DNA from 3 places in the Peribacillus sp. Aquil_B1 genome. Region 3 is predicted to be linked to each of the others. Evidence: riboswitches for the same ligand, from Rfam matches in the RefSeq annotation. Region 3 holds a riboswitch; each other region holds the start of a gene.
What was found. A riboswitch is a leader RNA that binds a small molecule or an ion and turns the genes downstream of it on or off. The one in region 3 is predicted to bind cobalamin.
Positions count from the first base shown of each region.

Region 1 (5,090 bases), on a different contig from region 3:
ACAACCAGGAAAAGCAGCAGTAGACTTTTTTTCATATTAACGGGCCTCCTTTGATAAAACTCGCAGCAATTTCAATTCACCTAGATTGTATTTTTTTAAGAAATTCATCACGACGACTGTCAATAACCCCTCACTGATTGCCAAGGGAATTTGGGTCAGGGCAAAAATGCCTGCAAATTTACTGAAAGAAGCCATGAATCCTCCTACCTCGGATGGAAAAGCAAGAGCAAGTTGAACGGAAGTGACTACATAGGTTCCCAAATCTCCAAAAGCAGCCGCCAAGAAAACGGCAAGTGAAAAAGACCACCCCAATTTAGTTGCGCCCTTGAAGACGAAGTAAGCAATGAACGGTCCGCAAACGGCCATGGAAAATGCATTGGCCCCTAATGTCGTCAAGCCTCCGTGAGCCAGTAAGACAGCTTGAAATAACAGAACGATGGAGCCAACGACACTCATGGCCAAAGGCCCGAATAATATGGAACCCAAACCAACACCCGTAGGGTGTGAGGAGCTTCCCGTAACGGAAGGAATCTTTAGGGCCGATAAAATAAATACAAATGCACCCGATAGGCCAAGTATCATTTTAGTTTCTGGATTTTCCCTTACTTTGGACCTGATGGAACGGTAACCCATGATTAAAAATGGAAGCGTTACGGCCCACCAGAATATGGCCCATTCAATGGGTAAAAAGCCCTCCATGATATGCATGGCCATTGCCCGGTTCGGGACAAAAAGCAGTAAGATGACAAAATAAATGATTTTCCAATTGGTTCTTTTCATTCTTTCTCCTTTCAACACTTTTAAAATTTTTCTGATCAATCTTGAGAAGAAAAGCGGCGCCCAACATAAAAAGCACTTCTCTCATAGGAAAGAAGTGCGTAATGAACAGGAATTTTGCAGTATGAACCAACCATGGGCCATTCTGCCTGATCCGCACGCCCATCCTCGTAGGCTGAAACAGTTTCACGCTTCATGGCAGGTCTCCTGGCTTTGGTTCATCATCCCATTACATCCTTCCCATCTCATTTGACAGTGGATTAAAGTTAAAGTAATAGGACTTCCCTTTACAGTGGCGGGACCGCTCCGGATTTTCACCGGCTTCCCTTTTAAGCTGAATTCCGAGAAATTCAACACCATGAAACTTATGTAATTATTTTGAAAATTTTCTCGTATAGTGTACCATAAAGAAATAATTCCAGCTACACTATCTTTTTTTTCGGGACGAAGTTTGTTGCAAGGAAAGGATTTTAACTGGTTTTACAAGATTAAACTTTTCTAAACAGTCGGAATAAACTATTGAATTTTGATAAAGTTGTTATATGATAGATTAAGTTAGTTAGAAATGTATAATAAAACCAAATATTTCATTTTAAAAGTGCCCTTGTGTGAATAAGCAAGGGATAATAGGGAAATCGGTGAAAATCCGATGCAGCCCCCGCTACTGTAAACGCTGATGAAATTGTCGATAGCCACTGGCATTGTTGCCGGGAAGGGACAAAGTAAAATGAAGCGTAAGCCAGGAAACCTGCTTTTAAAATTGCATGATACTTTTCGGAGGGAAAGGTAGAAGGACTATGACGATTTTGGGAGGATTTGGCATGCTTGCCTTTGGCTCCTCATTCATATAGTTTTTTAAACCTTGACTCTTATGTTAAGGTTTTTTATTTTGCCTTTTCCCTGAACTCAGGAGGAAGAAGATGACTACTTGGAACTTGACGGGTACAAATACACATCTGTTGATTTGTAATGGAAGCAGCTGCATGAAAAAGGGCGGGGAAGAAGTAATCCAAGCGATTCGTGATGAAATTACTTCAAAAGGACTGGATCTGAAAATCCATACAACCAGGACACGCTGTAACGGAAGATGTAAGGATGCCTGCGTTGTGATTGCCTATCCGCAAGGAAACTGGTATCGAGTGGAAACGCCTGATTTCGGTCGGCAGATCGTCAGTAATATCGATGAAGGTGAGTTTGTTTCACAGATGATCTATCAATTCAATGATGGGGAAATGACACCTAATCCAGATTTTCCTGCTCATACGGGTATTTCAAAGAACAAAGCGTAAAAGGAGATGTCTTAATGAGTACAAACGGTAAATTATTCGTCGTGGGCTTTGGGCCCGGGAATTTTGAACACATTACCAAACGTGCCGTCGAAGCCCTTCAAGAAAGTGACTACATCATTGGTTATAAAACTTATGTTGAACTCATTCAGGGACTGCTTACAGATCAAACGATCATTAGTACGGGGATGACTGAAGAGGTATCACGTGCACAGGAAGCAGTGAAACAAGCGGAGCTGGGAAAGAAAGTGGCGGTGATTTCCAGTGGGGATGCTGGAGTTTACGGGATGGCAGGGCTGGTTTATGAAGTATTGATTGAGAAAGGCTGGAAAGAAGAAACAGGAGTGGGCATTGAAGTCATTCCTGGCATATCTGCAATCAACTCATGTGCGTCTTTACTTGGGGCACCAGTCATGCATGATTCGTGTACGATCAGCCTCAGTGATCATTTAACTCCTTGGGAACTGATTGCTAAAAGGGTTGAAGCAGCTGCGATGGCAGACTTTGTCATTGCACTTTATAATCCGCGCAGCGGCAGGCGGACCCGGCAAATTGTTGAAACACAGAAAATTCTCCTTCGCTACCGCTCGCCGGATACACCTGTCGGGTTGGTGAAAAGTGCTTATCGAGATAGGCAGGATATTGTCATAACCAATTTGCAGGATATGTTGAATCACGATATTGGAATGTTGACCACCGTCATTATCGGTAATTCATCCACCTTTTTGTATGATGACAAAATCATCACACCAAGAGGCTATCAGAGAAAATATACGTTGAATTCGGAAAAGCAAACATTGAAGCCGCATCAACGACTTCAAAAAGAAGCGGAACCGTGGGCATTAGATCAAGAAGCCTTAACCGAGTCCGCTGGAGGAGTTGGATTGCTTACAAAAGCACCAGAAAAGAAGCCAGCCTCCTTTGAAATGGCAATGGAGGCCCTGTCAAGAGTCAAGGGTCAAACCGTTAAGCAATCCATTCAGCCGATTGTTCAGCAAAAAATGGAGTCAGTATTCGAACTTGCCGTTAGTCCAGGTGTGGCGAATAAACAATTCACTCCCAATCAAATGATGACACTTGCGGAAGTTGTCGGGGAAAAGGGAACGATGGAATACACGCCAAATCATAAAATCGTCTTAAAGATCCCGACAACGGATCCGGAAGTCATTACGGGGAAATTGCAATCAGCAAACTTTCTTTTGTCGCCGATTGGAGATGTACTGACATTAAAAGCCTGTGATTTCTGTGATGGTGAAAAAGCGGAATCCATTCCTTATGCAGATGAAATACACAGGGTGCTTGGCGGAATGAAAATGCCCAAGGAACTGAACATCGGTTTTAATGGGTGTGGGATGGCTTGTTATAGTGCTGTGATGGATGATATCGGGATTGTCTTCCGAAAAGGGAAGTTCGACTTATTTCTTGGAGCTAAACCGGTTGGAAGAACAGCCCATCCGGGTCAGCCGGTTGCGGAAGGCATTGAACCGGAACAGCTTGTTGAACTGATCACGGACATTGTCGGGGAGTATAAGCAAAATGCCCATCCAAATGAGCGGCTTTTTAAATACTTCAAACGTTCGAAAAAGATACAGAATTTTTCTTATCAGGACATCGCTCCCAAAATAAACATAGAGCCTGCGCCTTGTGAAGACTAATCAAGAGGGGGAAAGTAAATGAAAGCAGTTTTGTTCGTAGGACATGGAAGCCGGTTGGCTTCGGGAAATGAAGAAGTCCGTCATTTTATTGAAAATATGATTCCGGCAATGGACGAGCGTTTCCTGGTGGAAACGTGCTTCTTGGAATTTGCGGCACCGAATATATCCAAAGGAATTGATAATTGTGTAAAACGAGGGGCTACTGAAGTTATTGTCATACCGATCATTTTATTGCATGCAGGACATTCGAAATTACATATCCCAGCTGAAATAGAGGATGGGAAAACCAAGTATCCAGAAGTGAAATTCACATATGGCCAAACGATCGGGGTCCACCATGATGTATTGACGATCCTGACAGACCGTCTGGAGGAAGCGGGATTCGATACGGCCACTGAACATTCTGAGACAGCGATATTGCTAATTGGCCGAGGTGGCAGTGATGCTGATGCAAATAGTGATATATATAAAATTTCACGGTTATTATGGGAAAAATTAAACGTTAAATGGGTTGAAACTGCTTTCATGGGTGTAACGGACCCGCACGTTGATGAAGGTATTGAAAGATGCATCCGATTAGGGGCAAAAAAAGTAGTGATGCTGCCATATTTCCTCTTCACAGGTGTGTTGATGGAAAGAATGGAGGATATGCTGAAAGGCTATCAAGAGCAATATCATGATCGAGAATTCATTTTGGCAAAGTATTTTGGATATCATCAAACCTTACAGAACATTCTGCAAGAACGAGTAATTGAAGCCAGTGAAGGCAGGTCAAGCGGGGCGCGTGATTTGGAAAACTATCGTAAACATGTCGAGGAACATGGACATGCTCACCATCATCACCATCACGACCACGACCATGATCATCACCATGACCACGACCATGACCATGATCATCACCACGACCATGATCATCACCACGATCATGATGGGCAAGTGGTGGGGACATCAAAATGATTTTGTTCTTGGCGGGTACAAGTGATGCAAGGGAATTAGCGATTGAGATACAGCAGGTGGGGTTCAAGGTTTTGGCAACTGTTGTAACCGAATCGGCGGCTAAGAGTTTGCAAGATGCTGGGATATCCACCCGGATTGGCCGATTATCTGCAGAAGATATGACCTCTTTAGTCTCTGCAAAAGGTTTTCAGGCTGTAGTCGATGCGAGTCACCCATTTGCCGAAGAAGCATCCAAAAACGCCCTTAACGGAGCAAAGGCAGCAAATGTTCCTTATATTCGTTATGAGCGTGAAAGTCAACGGTTTCAGAATGATAAATTGATAGTTGTCCGTGATTATGAGGAAGCTGCCAAGCTTGCCGCTGCAAAACGGGGAGTCATCATGCTCACGACCGGAAGTAAAACACTATCCGTGTT
Region 1 covers NZ_JAKXEE010000001.1:2,328,464-2,333,553, reverse strand. Annotated here, with positions in the region: gene MPH60_RS11450 (energy-coupling factor ABC transporter substrate-binding protein) at 1-35, opposite strand, end outside; gene MPH60_RS11445 (energy-coupling factor ABC transporter permease) at 37-780, opposite strand; gene MPH60_RS11440 (hypothetical protein) at 816-974, opposite strand; cobalamin riboswitch at 958-1,153, opposite strand; cobalamin riboswitch at 1,357-1,547, shown strand; gene MPH60_RS11435 ((2Fe-2S) ferredoxin domain-containing protein) at 1,698-2,066, shown strand; gene cobJ (precorrin-3B C(17)-methyltransferase) at 2,081-3,718, shown strand; gene MPH60_RS11425 (sirohydrochlorin chelatase) at 3,737-4,675, shown strand; gene cobK (precorrin-6A reductase) at 4,672-5,090, shown strand, end outside.
Region 1: another riboswitch for cobalamin. It lies ahead of MPH60_RS11435 ((2Fe-2S) ferredoxin domain-containing protein); the one in region 3 lies ahead of MPH60_RS17060 (ribonucleoside-diphosphate reductase subunit alpha).

Region 2 (5,090 bases), on a different contig from region 3:
GGATAGCCATTAAGCTATCCCTTCTTTGCGTTTATTGATGTTATTTACTCAGAGAATTGCATTGAGAATTGCATTGATATTAGTGACAAAAAATATGATGTGATTTGCAATGTTTGCACCTCAGCTATTTTATCGACATAGGCCATTACTTTCCCGCCAAAGATGGTATTGTGATGATTTGTATCCGGTGGAAAAACAAGGTCGGTTAAAAAAGTCCGTGACTTCTTTGTTGGATGGGCAGCGTTCATTTCAATCATTGGGCTGTTGGTTTGGCCAAAAGGGTTTCACGGACGATTTTTGCTGCTTCGACCATGTTTTTCAGGGAAGCGACGGTTTCCGGGATGCCCCTTGTTTTCAGGCCGCAGTCGGGATTGATCCAAAACTGGTCTTTATCCAATACCTTGATCCCACGTTCAATCATATCGACCATTTCTTCCACTGCCGGCACACGCGGGCTGTGAATATCATACACACCCAGGCCAATACCTTTTTCATACGTCTTTTCCTCGAATGCGGAAGCAAGCTCTCCATGACTACGGGATGTTTCGATGGAAATTACATCGGCATCAAGGGAGGAGATGACATCCATGAAACTGTTGAAGTCGCAATAACACATATGCGTATGAATTTGGGTTGTATCCTCCACGCTTGATGTCGATATCAAGAACGAATTCACAGCCCAGTTCAAATACTCGTCGCGATCGCTTTTTTTCAATGGCAGACCTTCTCTAAGTGCAGGCTCATCAACCTGAATCATTTTGATTCCAGCGGTTTCCAATGCAATGACTTCTTTTTCCAAAGCGAGCGCCAGCTGATAGCAAACATTCTCCCTGGAAATATCATCACGGACAAATGACCAGTTCAAAATCGTTACAGGACCTGTAAGCATTCCCTTTACCGTCTTCTTCGTCAGTGATTGTGCGTATACACTTTCCCTGACTGTCATCGGTTCGATGAAATGGATGTCGCCGTAGATGACTGGCGGTTTCACACAGCGGGATCCATAGGATTGTACCCAACCTTTTTCTAAAAAGGCGAATCCGCCTAACTTATGGCCGAAGTATTCAACCATATCCGTCCGTTCGAATTCCCCGTGAACAAGGACATCCAAACCGATTTCTTCTTGGATTTCAATCCACCTGCCGATTTCTTCGTTAACGAATGTTTCATATTGCGAAGCGGTCCATTCTCCTCTTTTAAATTTCCCGCGTGCTTGTTTAACTTCAAATGTTTGCGGAAAGCTTCCGATCGTAGTCGAAGGGAGAAAAGGCAATTTGAAAAATTCCTGTTGTTTTTGGTAACGCTCTTTAAATGGAAGCTGACGGCCGGGGGTCCTGGTTTTAACCTTTTCGACATTGGATTGTACAGTTCCATAGTTCCGGGCATTTGAACTTGCTAACGTTTGAACCGTAAATTTATTGGCATCGACTTTTTCGGCAATTGCTTCAAAGCCTTGATTATTCCCTTTGACCAAGAGTGTGATTTCCTCAAGTTTCTCATCAGCGAAAGCAAGGGCCGCTTTCACTTCTTTTGAAAGGGCGGTTTCATTACGAACGGTCACTGGGACATGAAGCAGGGAACAAGAGGGCTGAAGCCAGATTTGGTCCTCGGCTACCAATGACTTAAGAGTCTCGATCAATTGGATTTTTTTTGATAAATCAGAAAGCCAAATGTTTTTTCCATCAATCACACCTGCAGCAAGCACTTTGTTTTTCGGAAAGCCGAATGCTTTCAGGTTGCTTAGATTCCTACCTTTGTCATGTACAAAATCAAGACCGATTCCTTGAACTTGTAATTCGATGACTTCCTGGTAATGTTCCACGGCATCAAAGTATGTTTGCAGCATGATGTTCAGGTTTGGTGCTGCTTCATTCAGTTTTTCATAGAGGTAAGTAACAGTTTTCATATCTTCTTTGGAAATCGATGAAACAAGTGAAGGTTCGTCCATTTGAACCCACTTCACGCCTTCTTGCTCCAACTCCCGCAGGATTTGCATGTATAGGGGAAGCAGGCTCAGGATGATGCCAGGGATATCTTGTTTTTTAAAGCCTTTTGAAAGGGAGATGAAAGTATAAGGACCGATCAACACGGGTTTCGTTTCTATCCCTAGCATTTCCTTGGCTTCCCGATATGCTGCAAGTGGTTTATTTTCTGTTAACGTCAGCTGTGACACCTTTAATTCAGGGACAATATAGTGATAGTTCGTATTGAACCATTTCGTCATTTCGGAAGCGACTTCATCATTGTTTCCGCGAGCCATTGAATAATAAACGGAAAGGGGAACGCTTCCGCTTTCATAGGCTGAATAACGTTCAGGAACAAGACCGAACATGACGGACATATCGAGCATTTGATCATAGCAAGTGAAGTCGTTGACAGGAATGATATCAATGCCTCGCTTCTTCTGTTTTTGTAAGTTGCCTAAACGGATGGCTTTTAGTTGTGCCGTAAATTCTGATTCATCGATTTTACCAGACCAGTAAGCTTCTAATGTACGTTTCCATTCACGATCTTCCCCGATTCGAGGGTAACCCAAACTACTGCTTTTCAAAATTCCCATCCTCCTAAATTCATTTGATTGAACAATAAAAAAAGCATCCCCAACAGTCAAAAGAGAAAGTTAGAAATGCTTAAAATAAAGAGGCATGCAAAAATGCCCCTTACAATTATAAGGTCCCTAACACCTCCCTATCTCCCGTAGGTTAAAACAGTGTTGTCGAAATAGGCAGGTCTCCTGACTTAGGGATTAACATTAGCGGCGGGCCTTCCCGATCTGTTGATCAGTGGCATATTGGTTGACGCTAACACTCCCATTACAGTGGCGGGACCGTGCCGGAATTACACCGGACTTCCCTTTTAATCCCAATTTAAAATTAGGAACCTATTTCCACATATGAAATTTGACAAAACCTGCCTTGATAACTGTTTGCAGGCTAAAAATTTATAAAATAAAAACTATTATAAAAATTTAGGCAATCTTAACATATCCGACCAAAAGGGTCAACATGGAAAAAAGATTCAGGAAAGTATCCGGTTATTAATTGTGCAGGAGGATGGGGTCTGTTCCTAAAAAAGAATATATTGTTTGGACAGGGAGTATGTATAGAGGAAGTGGCGTTTTGAAATGGGGCGTGGGGGATGACTTTCTACATCTTGATTGCAGGAATCATTTTTTGCATGGTGATGAGCATTCGTACGTTATTTCTTGTTGAGTCGGGAGGAAAGAAGTTTTCTCTGGAGGATATGCTTTGGCTTGGTAATTTATATGCGACGATATTAGTCGGATTTGCACTGATTTATTTATTATACGAACTTCAGAATCATTCGGTGATTCTTGATATGGGCAATCGATTGGACGGCACTTTCTATGAACAGTTGAAGACTTCTTTTTATTTTAGTGCGATGACGATGTTTTCTGTAGGGTATGGAGATATAGCCCCGATTGGCATGGGCAGGATGATAGCTACGATTCAGGCTTTCATCGGTTATACACTGCCGGCAGCGTTCGTGATCCGGACGGTGATCGATTTGGAGCACAAAGATAGGAAGGATAAATGAAAGTTGTGTTTCTTTCAATTATTGGGTACTCTTACCATAATGAAAGAAATGGAGGGTTCAATATGACTGTTAAAATTGGAGAAAAAGCACCTGATTTCAAGCTCCCTGCAAACAATGGCGAAATGGTGTCCCTATCGGATTTTAAGGGGAAATATATCGTATTATATTTTTATCCAAAAGACATGACGCCAGGATGCACGACTGAGGCCTGTGATTTCCGGGACCATAATGAGCATTTTGAGGAATTGGACGCTGTCATCATTGGGGTAAGCCCAGACCCAGCTGCACGTCATGAAAAATTCATCGAAAAACATGGATTGCCTTTTCTGCTGCTGGCTGATGAAGATCATGAAGCGGCTAAAATCTTTGATGTGTGGCAATTGAAGAAGAATTTCGGTAAGGAGTATATGGGCATTGAACGTTCAACTTTCCTGATTGATAAGGATGGTAAGATAGTCAAAGAATGGCGGAAAGTAAAAGTCAAAGGCCACGTCGAAGAAGCTCTTGATACTCTTCGCGACCTCGAAAAATAAGGGACAGACAGATGAAGGATGAGCGAATAACGAAGCTTGCAGCCAGGCTGATTCATCATTCGATACAATTACAGCCAAAAGAGAGAATCCTCATACGGGGCCATATCAACACGAAACCATTATTGAAAGAGCTGATTGATGAAATATACAGAGTTGGCGCTTATCCATATGTTGAACTCGAAGACGATGAAATAAGCCGCCACCTGTTACAAGGGAATGTAAAGGAACAACTTGACACCTCTTCGCAATGGGCCTTGAAGAAATATAAGGATATCGATGCAGTCATCATCATCACCGGGGAGGAAAACGATGTGGAAATGACCGATGTTCCCATCGAAAGGCTCCGTCTACAAGGGGAGGCTATGAATTCCCCCACTCTTTTCTATGTAAACAACCGACGTTGGGTCTTGCTTAATTATCCCACCAAGGCATCAGCGCAAAAAGCCGGCATGACCTTCGACAGGTACGAAGATTTTCTTTTGAATGTATGCAACATGGATTACGGGAAAATGGAGACGGCCTTGAAACCGTTAAAACAATTGATGGAACGAACTGACAAAGTCAGGATCGTTTCGCCAGGAACGGATTTGACCTTTTCCATCAAAGGTATGCCGGCCGTCATATGTGCCGGAAAAAAGAATTTACCGGATGGGGAAGTGTTTACGGCACCCATAAAAGATAGTCTCAATGGAAGGATATCCTTCAACACACCAACAACCTATGAAGGATTCACCTTTAGTGACATAGAATTAAACGTAAAAAAGGGAAAAATCATTAAAGCTACTTCCAATCGTGACTCTGAAATGAACCGAATTCTGAATATTGATGAAGGGTCCCGTTTTATCGGGGAGTTCGCAATAGGAATCAACCCATACATATTGGAACCTATGGACGATACCTTGTTCGATGAGAAAATTAGCGGGAGTCTGCACTTGGCTCTTGGACTTGCCTATGAAGAAGCGGATAATGGAAACCGATCATCGATTCATTGGGATATGG
Region 2 covers NZ_JAKXEE010000005.1:3,630-8,719, reverse strand. Annotated here, with positions in the region: partial or broken gene MPH60_RS23845 (acyl-CoA thioesterase) at 105-257, opposite strand; gene metE (5-methyltetrahydropteroyltriglutamate--homocysteine S-methyltransferase) at 254-2,560, opposite strand; cobalamin riboswitch at 2,708-2,900, opposite strand; gene MPH60_RS23835 (potassium channel family protein) at 3,139-3,558, shown strand; gene bcp (thioredoxin-dependent thiol peroxidase) at 3,621-4,091, shown strand; gene MPH60_RS23825 (aminopeptidase) at 4,103-5,090, shown strand, end outside.
Region 2: another riboswitch for cobalamin. It lies ahead of metE (5-methyltetrahydropteroyltriglutamate--homocysteine S-methyltransferase); the one in region 3 lies ahead of MPH60_RS17060 (ribonucleoside-diphosphate reductase subunit alpha).

Region 3 (5,090 bases):
TTTACTAGGGGTTTTAAAAATCGGGAAATTAATGAAGTTCATTCCGAAGCCGGTCATGACTGGTTTTGTGAATTCTTTAGCCATCTTGATTTTCACGGCACAGCTCACCCATTTTGTGGCGAAACATGGATCATGTATGTCATGACAGCCGTTTCATTAGCAATCATTTATCTTTTTCCGAAGATCACGAAAGTCATACCTTCACCACTTGTCGCTATCATATTCATGACGATCGTTGCAGTTACCACAGGGGCTACGGTACGGACGGTGGGGGATATGGGACAATTGACCGAAGCGCTTCCGATGTTCATGCTTCCAGACATCCCTTTGACCTTCGAAACTTTAGCGATCATTTTCCCTTATTCCATTGCCCTTGCGTTTGTTGGGTTGCTTGAATCGTTATTGACAGCTCAAATTGTCGATGAGATGACTGACACGGATAGTAATAAAAATAAGGAAGCCAAAGGCCAGGGGATTTCGAATATCATCGCCGGATGTTTTGGAGGCATGGCAGGATGTGCGATGATCGGCCAATCCGGTATCAACATTAAATCGGGTGGTAGGGGCCGGCTCTCGACATTTGTAGCGGGCGCATTCCTTATGGTATTAATCGTGGTATTGAATGATGTCCTTATTAAAATACCGATGGCTGCACTTGTCGCAGTCATGATCATGGTTTCAATCGGGACCTTTGACTGGTCTTCCCTAAAGAGGCTCACTAAAGCTCCTAAGTCGGATGCAGCCGTGATGATCGTGACGGTCCTCATCGTTCTTTATACTCATGACTTATCAAAAGGGGTATTTGCCGGAGTGCTTTTGAGCATGATTTTCTTCTCGGCTAAAATTTCTAAAGTGGCGGTAGAGAAAACGGAAGACATCCAGGCTAAGAAAATCACTTATCGTATCAGCGGACAAATATTTTTCGCTTCTGTCCAGGACTTTGTTTCGAAGTTCGACTTCAAGGAAAAGGCCGATTCGATCGTGATCGACTTCACCAATTCTAAAATTTGGGATGATTCAGCGGTAGGTGCTGTTGATACGGTTATCCATAAATATCAGCTTCTCGGAATACCTGTCCAAGTGCAAGGACTCGATCAAGAAAGTTCGTCATTGCTTGAAAAACTCGCCACGTCAGAAAGTAAAATATCTTGAAGAAGTAACATTCTGCTGAATAGAAACTTTTCAAACCGACAAAATAGATAACATGAATCATTTCCTTTTGAAAGGAGCGAAAAGCATGACACCCGAGCAGGATTATACAGCAGCAAATCTGTCACCGGATTTATTGAATGAACTGAAAAGCTTTGAAAGCAAACTAGGCGAGGAAGCCAATAAAGAATTGATTGTCATCGCCTATGAAAAAGAAAAGGATGCCTTGAATTAAGAAAAAAGACTCAAACACCCTTAATGGATGGTTGAGTCTTTTTTTGCATGTACAAAAAAAAGGATGCCCAAAATTTTTTATAATGAGCATCCCTTTTCATTTATTACTTGCTGAATACGTCCGTTAAGACCGGCACAATTTGTTTTTTACGCGATACAACGCCTTCTAAGACGGCGATGTTGTTGTTTAATGAAACGTCGTATGCTTTTTCCACTGCATAAGCTGCTTTACCAAGAGCCAAGGCAACAGAATCATTAGTCAGGATATCCGTTACGACGAATAGGAATAAGTCCAATTCCTTCACAGCGATTACCGCTTCAATCGCCGCTTCCAATTCAGCTTGCTTGGCAAGGACTTCGTTCGGATCAACAGCATTGACCTGTGCTATCTCCACTTTAGCCATTCCCATGGAGAATTCCTTTGCATCAAGAGTGATAAGCTGAGCAATCGTTTTGTCGCTCAAGTCAGCTCCTGCCTTCAACATTTCCAAGCCATATGTTTCGGCGTCGACACCCGCAATGGCAGCCAATTCCATAGCTGCTGCAACGTCTTGTTCCGTGCATGTAGGTGATTTGAACAATAAAGAATCGGAAATGATGGCAGACAGCATAAGACCTGCGATTGCTTTAGGAACTTCAATGCCGTTTTCTTTATAAATTTTATTTAAAATGGTTGCCGTACAGCCAACTGGTTCCGCACGGTAATATAAAGGATCGCTCGTTTCGAAGTTAGCGATACGGTGATGGTCGATAACTTCCAACACACGTACTTGGTCAATATCTTCAGCACTTTGCTGGCGTTCGTTATGATCGACCAAGATTACGCCATCAGCTTCCCCTGCAACTTTTTCCACAAGACGGGGAGCATCGAATTTGAATTGGTCCAATGCATATTGAGTTTCACCATTCACTTCACCCAGACGAACTGGTTCAGCGTTGATACCTAACTGCTTTTTCAGGTCTGCATAAGCGATTGCTGAACAGATTGTGTCTGTATCCGGGTTTTTATGTCCAAAAACTAATACTTTTTCCAAGATTTTATCCCCTTTTTCATAAATATTTTTCCGCGAATCCCCTCACCGCAATAAGGGAGAGCCATCTTTACTAGACACTTTATTTTAACACAAAATCGCGTAAAATCAGCGCTTGAATTATCCATTCCTCAATAAAATCTTTCATTACTTCACCCTCTGCCATCACTTTGTCAATAGATAAGGGTTGGTTTTTTTCAAATATATTAGTTGAATTATCATCGTATATGGCTTACGATAATATAAGCAGAAATACTAGATATTGATTACATAAACAACACCAATAACTATATATAGAATTTATTATAATCCAAGGTGCCAGTGATGGCTGAAAAGGGAATCCGGTGTAAACCCGGAACTGTCCCCGCAACTGTAAATGTGACGAAATGAGAAACCCACTGTATAGATCTTTATACGGGAAGGACTCAAAGTAGGATGATCATGAGTCAGGAGACCTGCCTTGAATTTTTCACGTTTCTTATTCTTCGGGGATTGAGATGATGAAACGATAGTATAACGGCTATTTTTTCATGGCTCCTTTATTCTATCGTTTGATCCGCTCAATTCTTTGGGCGGTTTTTTTATTTTAGCGGAAGTTAACAAGGAGGATTATTAATGACTCAAACATATAACTCTACCATAAGTGAAAATGACACAGAATCGAAATCCATCCAGCTTGAGATGTTATCGAAGGAATTCGAAGGCCGTCTCGATATGGAAAAGTTCAAAAAGCGTTTTACAAAATGGCTTGATCGCAAAAGTGACTCAACCGAAGAACAGGCATCAAAAAAACTGATTCAGCTCGCTCTTGAAGGTGTGGATATCGATGCTCCGGATTGGACATTCGTTGCTGCAGCAGAACTGTTGAATACAATGTATAGGGATGCACAAGCCAATCGAGGTTATGAAGGCGAGAGCTATGGCCCATTCTATGAGCTGATCACAGAACTCTCCCAGCTTTCGGAAGGTCAGCGTTATCCAATTTATAAACCAGAACTGCTATCTTCCTATACAAAAGCGGAAATTGAGGAATTGGGTTCGGTGATCGACCCGGAAAAAGATAAATTATTCTCTTACATAGGCATCTACTTATTGAACGACCGCTATCTGGCCCGCCCAAAAAAGGACAAGGTCTACGAACTGCCGCAAGAACGTTTCATGATCATCGCGATGGAAATCATGCGAATGGAAAAAACGGAGCACCGCCTGCAACTTATAAAAGAAGCATACTGGGCCATGTCCAACCTTTATATGACCGTTGCGACTCCCACACTCTCCAATGCAGGTAAAACACATGGACAGTTAAGCTCTTGCTTTATCGACGCAATTGAAGATTCCATTGACGGCATCTATCTATCAAACTATGATGCAGCAAAAGTATCTAAATTCGGCGGCGGTGTCGGCCTTTACGTTGGTAAGGTTCGCTCGCTTGGTTCTGATATCCGGGGCTTCTCTGGAAACAGTTCCGGCACGACGCCCTGGATTCGACTATTCAACCAGACAGCTGTAAGCGTCGATCAATTGGGTCAACGTAAAGGTGCCATCGCGATTTACTTGGATGCCTGGCATAAAGATATCATGAGCTTCCTCGATTTAAAGACACAAAACGGGGATGACAGATTAAAAGCCCATGATATTTTTACAGGCGTATGCATACCGGATTTATTCATGGAGGCTGTACGCGACAGAAAAGAATGGTATCTTTTCGATCCGCATACCGTTAAGCAAACCCTTGGATTTTCACTTGAAGATCTTTATGACGAGAAGAAAGGCGAAGGAAGCTTCAGGAATCATTATGCACTTGCTGTCGAGGCCGCAGAAAATGGCACGCTTCCAAACTATAGCTTTGAAAAAATCAATGCGATGGACATCATGAAAAGCATCATGATTTCTCAATTAGAAGAAGGCGTACCGTATATGTTCTACCGCGATGAAGTGAATCGGAAAAATCCCAATAAACATAAAGGTATGATTTATTGTTCTAACCTTTGTACGGAGATTGCCCAAAACCTAAGCCCTTCGACGATCACGGATGAATATGAAACAGAAGATGGAGATGTTGTTGTAGTTCGTAAAAGCGGCGATTTCGTTGTCTGCAACCTTTCATCCATTAACTTGCCACGAGCGGTGGGCAGCGATGTTTTGGAAAGATTGATTCCCATTCAGATCCGAATGCTGGACAATGTCATTGATGTGAATAATCTTCCTGTCAAACAAGCATCCATCTCGAATAAACGTTACAGGGCAATTGGTTTAGGAACGTTTGGATGGCACCATTTACTTGCCACACAGAATATTTATTGGGAATCCGATGAGGCTGTTCAATATGCCGATGCTTTATACGAAAAAATCGCTTACTTAACAATCAAGGCATCCAACGAATTGGCCAAGGAAAAAGGATCGTACCCATATTTTGAAGGATCTGATTGGCATACAGGGGACTATTTCGACCTGCGTGACTATACAGATCAAAAATGGATGGATTTAAAAGCAGACGTGCAGGAACACGGGACCCGTAATGGATATTTAATGGCGATTGCCCCCAATTCATCGACAGCCAAAATCGGTAATTCCACGGATGGCATCGACCCTTTGTATGAAATTGAATTTTACGAAGAAAAGAAAAACTTCAAATTCAAGGTGACCGCACCAGGCTTGACGCCAAATACGTATGAA
Region 3 covers NZ_JAKXEE010000002.1:679,647-684,736, forward strand. Annotated here, with positions in the region: partial or broken gene MPH60_RS17045 (SulP family inorganic anion transporter) at 1-1,152, shown strand, start outside; gene MPH60_RS17050 (hypothetical protein) at 1,238-1,384, shown strand; gene MPH60_RS17055 (manganese-dependent inorganic pyrophosphatase) at 1,488-2,417, opposite strand; cobalamin riboswitch at 2,711-2,891, shown strand; gene MPH60_RS17060 (ribonucleoside-diphosphate reductase subunit alpha) at 3,030-5,090, shown strand, end outside.